2 regions of the Arthrobacter sp. NPDC093139 genome follow, and region 2 is predicted to be linked to the other one. Evidence: predicted binding sites of a transcription regulator. Region 2 holds the regulator's gene; the other holds the start of a gene.
What was found. The regulator HrcA, encoded in region 2, represses chaperone genes, less so after heat shock. The targets are predictions, from matches to a motif close to TTNGCACTCGNNNNNNNCGAGTGCNAA.
Positions count from the first base shown of each region.

Region 1: ACIP90_RS20760 (Hsp20/alpha crystallin family protein) is a predicted target of HrcA. The motif match lies at 1,128-1,154, and genes of this name have one in related genera.

Region 1 is NZ_JBIVOO010000021.1:20,390-22,850, forward strand. Features, by position in the region: gene ACIP90_RS20745 (phosphatase PAP2 family protein) at 1-397, shown strand, start outside; gene ACIP90_RS20750 (MmcQ/YjbR family DNA-binding protein) at 456-761, shown strand; gene ACIP90_RS20755 (MerR family transcriptional regulator) at 784-1,092, opposite strand; gene ACIP90_RS20760 (Hsp20/alpha crystallin family protein) at 1,231-1,653, shown strand; gene ACIP90_RS20765 (J domain-containing protein) at 1,846-2,286, shown strand; gene ACIP90_RS20770 (hypothetical protein) at 2,283-2,461, shown strand, end outside.
Region 2 is NZ_JBIVOO010000001.1:327,872-330,332, reverse strand. Features, by position in the region: gene dnaJ (molecular chaperone DnaJ) at 1-770, opposite strand, end outside; gene hrcA (heat-inducible transcriptional repressor HrcA) at 828-1,841, opposite strand; gene ACIP90_RS01665 (DUF3097 domain-containing protein) at 2,055-2,461, shown strand, end outside.

The sequences.
Region 1 (2,461 bases), on a different contig from region 2:
CGTTGTACTCGCCCAACTCATCGGGCATGCCGTCGAACGCGCCCGTCCACCCGTCGATCTCATGCTGTTCGGAGCCGACCATACATTCTCCTTTCCGTCCGGGCACGTGCTCGGCGCCTCGGACTTCCTGCTCGTAACCGCTTTCCTGGTCTTTTCCCGCCACCGGCGCCCGGCAGTCACCGTCGTCGGTTTTGTCTTCGCGGTCATTGGTGTGATCTTGGCTGCCCTCAGCAGGCTCTACCTGGGCTACCACTGGGTGAGCGACGCTGTGGCCTCGGTGTCCCTGTCCCTCGTGGTGCTCGGGGCCGTGATTGCCGTGGACACGTGGCGGACCGCCAGGGTGCCCGGCGAAGCGGTGACAGGTGAATTATCCAAGGCTGATTCCCCGGCGGACTAAGGCCGGCTTCACCAGCGCCGGCGATTGCGGAGGCCGCCGGCCGGTGCCAGAGTGGGGCATGGCCACTGAAGACGATGTCCGCCGGATCTGCCTCACCCTGCCGGGAGTCACTGAGCGCAGCAGCTGGAACCAGCCCGCCTGGTTCGCAAAATCACTGATGGCCCGTATGTGGGACGAGGGCGTGCTGACGGTCAAGACCGGGGAACGCGAGGCATTGGCCGGCACCGATCCAGATACCTATTTCTGGACGCCGCACCATGAGCGGTCGCCACAGTTGGTCCTGGTCCGGCTTTCACGGCTCGACGGCGGCGAACTCGCCGAACTGCTGGAAGAATCCTTCCTGTTGGCCGGTGGGCGGATGTGAGGCCGGGGCGTCGCAGCGGGGACTAGCCTTCCGGCTGCCGGGAGTTGCGTGCACGGGCGCGTTCAAGCTGCCGGCGGAGCCTGGCGTTGTCCACCTCGAGTTCCAGTACTTTCGCCACTCCTGCCAGGTTGAGCCCTTCATCCAAGAGCTCACCGATCCGACGGAGTACCGCCAGGTCTGAGTCGCTGTATTGCCGCGTTCCCCCGGAGGTCCGTCCCGGCGTCAGCAATCCGCGCCGCTCGTACAGCCGGATGTTTTGTTGCCCCGTTCCGAGCAGATCGGCCACCACGGAAATTGCGTAAAGGCCCCTGCCCTCGTCTTGATCTGCCACGGTGTTTCCTCGGTTGAGAATAATTTGGACTTCCTCTTGCACCAGTTTGACACCAGTGCTATAAAAAATCTATATCCACCACCATAGATGAAGGTGGGTTACCGTGACATTACATATGTGCTTAAGGAGTGGGAAATGATGCTCATCCGTACCGACCCGTTCCGTGAGCTGGACAGGCTCACCCAACAGGTCTTCGGAACCGCGGCCCGCCCGGCCGCTATGCCGATGGATGCCTGGCAGGAGGACGGGGAGTTCGTGGTGGCCTTTGATCTTCCAGGCGTACTGCCCGAGAAGGTGGACCTCAACGTGGAGCGGAACGTCCTTACCGTCAGGGCAGAACGCCAGGACCCCACGCAGCCCAATGTGGAGCTGGTGGTGGCCGAGCGGCCACGCGGAGTTTTCAGCCGCCAACTGATCCTCGCAGACACTCTCGACACGGAGAACATCAAGGCGAGCTACGACGCCGGCGTGCTGACGCTTCGAATCCCCGTGGCGGAACAGGCCAAGCCTCGCAAGATTGAAATCGAGCGCAAGGGCGAACTCCACGAGATCGGAACCTAGGTCGGACGGCGCTTGGCAAGGCAATCACGTCGCTTGGCAGGCAATCACGTGATGCTGCCGGGGAGGCTTCCGGCTTCAAGGGTGCCGGCTCCATGCGGCCGGCACCAGGCCGGAGGCCGTTCCTGGTCCTTGACGGGCCAGCTGGTCCGCCGCTGAGCCAGCGCCTCCTGCGGATTCACCAGGGGAGGGACAATGCCGGGCAATTTTCCCGATCACTACGCGGCCCTGCATGTGCCGCGGACGGCGACACAGCGGGAAATAGCGCGCGCCTACCGGTCCCTTCTGCGAACGCACCACCCGGACTTGGCCAATCCCACAGCAGCACCCGCCGAACTGCAGCTCATCATGCAGGCCTTCGCGGTGCTCCGTGACCCGAAACAGCGCCGCGCATACGACCGCGCGGTTCTGAGGAACGAGCGCGACGTTCTGAGGAACGAACGCGACATTGTCAGGAACGAACAAGGGGCTGCTGCGGCCGGTCCCCGGGACGGCCAGTCCAAAGACCATTCCCGCGAGGTTCCCGTGCGGCACATCCGCCATGAGGATCCACCCCTGCGCGCAACGCCCGTCAGGTGGGAAAGCGGGCCCTGGGCCACCATCCGTTTCGACCCCGGAGGAAAGCGAAGACGATGAGCGATTGGCGCCGATACGACTCCCACCTGATCCCTGCCTTTCATGAGCGGTTTGAAGAACGCTGGGGCAAGAACACCGCGCCCTTCCTGGATCCGGAGGCACATGAAGAGCCGCTTCCGCGCGCGCAGTGGATCAACCCGGCCACCGGGGCTGCGCTCGCCGTGGTGCCCATCTG
Region 2 (2,461 bases):
TACGTGGGGTCGTTGTTGACGCGGATTTCGACGTAGAGGTCCCCGGACGGGCCGCCGGCCGGGCCGGCCTCGCCCTGCCCGGACAGCTGGATCCGGGTGCCCGTCGCCACACCGGCGGGAACCTTGATGGTCAATGACCGACGGCTGCGGATGCGGCCCTGGCCGCTGCACTCGTTGCAGGGGTCCTTGATGACCGTCCCGAAGCCTTCACAGGATCCGCACGGCGCTGAAGTCATGACCTGGCCAAGGATGGAGCGCACGGCGCGCTGGACTTGGCCGCTGCCGCCGCAGATGTCACAGCGTTCCGGATGCGTGCCTTCGCGGCAGCAGGAACCGTCGCAGGTGGGGCAGACGACGGCGGTATCGACCTCGAGCTTCTTGTTGGCGCCAAAGACGGCGTCGCGCAGGTCGATCCGGACGCTGATGAGGGCGTCCTGTCCGCGACGGACCCGCGAAGCCGGACCTGCGGTTCCGCCGGCCCCGAAGAAGGTGTCGAAAATGTCCTGGAAGGCGAAGCCCTGCCCGGCGTAGCTGCCGCCGCCGAAGCCGTTGTCCGTGCCGTTCTCGTTGCCCGTGGTGTCGTACACCCTGCGCTTCTGCGGATCGGACAGCACCTCGTAGGCATGGGTGACGGCCTTGAACCGATCCGACGCTTCAGGTCCCGGGTTCACGTCCGGGTGCAGGGTGCGGGCCAGCTTGCGGTAGGCCTTTTTGATCTCTTCTCCGGTGGCTTCCGGGGAGACTCCAAGAACGTCGTAGTGGCTGCTCAAAGTTCGTATCTCTTCCTGGTTATGGTGCCTGGGTATCGGATTCGTTGGGCCGTGCGATTACGGGCCGAGAATCCTCGAAAGGTAGCGGGCCACCGCGCGGACGGCGGCCATGGTGGTGGGATAGTCCATGCGGGTGGGCCCAAGAATGCCGATCTTGGCGGTGGCGTCCGGTCCATAGCCGGTGGCCACCACCGACGCCTCGGCTAGTCCGTCGTAAGGGTTCTCCCGGCCTATGCTCACGGCCACGCCGCGGGGATCCTGCGCCATCTCACTGAGGAGCCGCAGCATGACCACCTGCTCCTCCAGGGCCTCGAGGACGGGTCCGATGCTGAGGGGAAAGTCCACGTTGGACCGTGCCAGGTTCGCGGTGCCGGCCATGACCATCCGGTCTTCCCTGCTGCTGTGCGAGAGTGCCTCAAGGGCCTTGCTCAGGGCGGCGGCAGCGGGACGTTCGGCCGGAGCGCAGCCGGCCACCACGGCAGCCAGGTACTGGGGCAGCATGGTCAGCGCGGTGCCTGCGACTCCCGAGAGGAACCTGGTCCGCAAAGCCGTCAGCGTGTCGTCGCTGAGTTCCTGCCCGACGTCGACGACGCGCTGCTCGACCTTGCCCGAGTCAGCGATCAGCACAATAAGGACCTTGCGCGGCGCCAGCTGAACGAATTCAATGTGGCGCACCACGGCGCGGCTGAGGTGCGGGTACTGCACGACGGCCACCTGGTTGGTCAGCTGTGCCAGGAGCCTTACCGTGCGGTCCAGGACGTCGTCGAGATCGTCGGCCCCCTCCAGCAGCGACTGGATGGCGCGGCGCTCAGCCGGGGACAGGGGCTTGACCGCCGAAATCTGGTCCACGAACAGCCGGTACCCCTTGTCGGTGGGTATCCTCCCGGCGCTCGTGTGCGGTGCGGTGATGAGCCCCTCGTCCTCGAGCGCGGCCATGTCGTTGCGGATGGTGGCGCTGGAAACGCCCAAATGGTGGCGCTCGACGAGCGCTTTGGAGCCCACAGGCTCGCGGGAATGGACGTAGTCCTCCACAATGGCGCGCAGCACCTCGAGCTTGCGTGGTTCGCTCACTATCCACCTCCGATCAACCGTTTTCCGGGCAAGGCCATGCAGCGCCCGGCGACGCATGGTTAGCACTCGACATCCCTAAGTGCTAACAAGTCTAATATGAGACGGCCGGTTGTTAGCATTGGTACCGCTCCGGGCGAAATTCCGGACCGTGTCCGCCCGGAGGCTGATTCCCGGCCGGGGCGGCAGCCTCCTAGCGCAAAGCGGTGTTTAACGATGCAGTATCAGACCTGGGGTCCGCAGGAGATCGCAGCGCCCTCCAAGAAAGATTTGCCGGAAGTGCCGGTGGAGCGCGGCATGGTCCTGGAGGACGTGCAGTCCGGCTGGGTCGGCGCCGTGACGCGGGTGGAGAAGTCCGGCGGGATGCATGTGGTCACCCTGGAGGACCGCCGAGGCAAGTCACGTTCCTTCCGGCTCGGTTTCGGGTTCCTGCTGGAAGGCCAGCCCATTCGGCTGATGCCGCCGGCGGCCAAGCGGCCAGCCTCCGCCCCGGCCGGTCGCACGGCGTCGGGTTCCGTCCGGGTTGAGGGCCAGCGCGCCCAGGTGGCCAAGGCCAGCCGGATCTGGGTCGAAGGCAAGCACGACGCTGAACTCGTGGAGAAGGTTTGGGGCGACGACCTCCG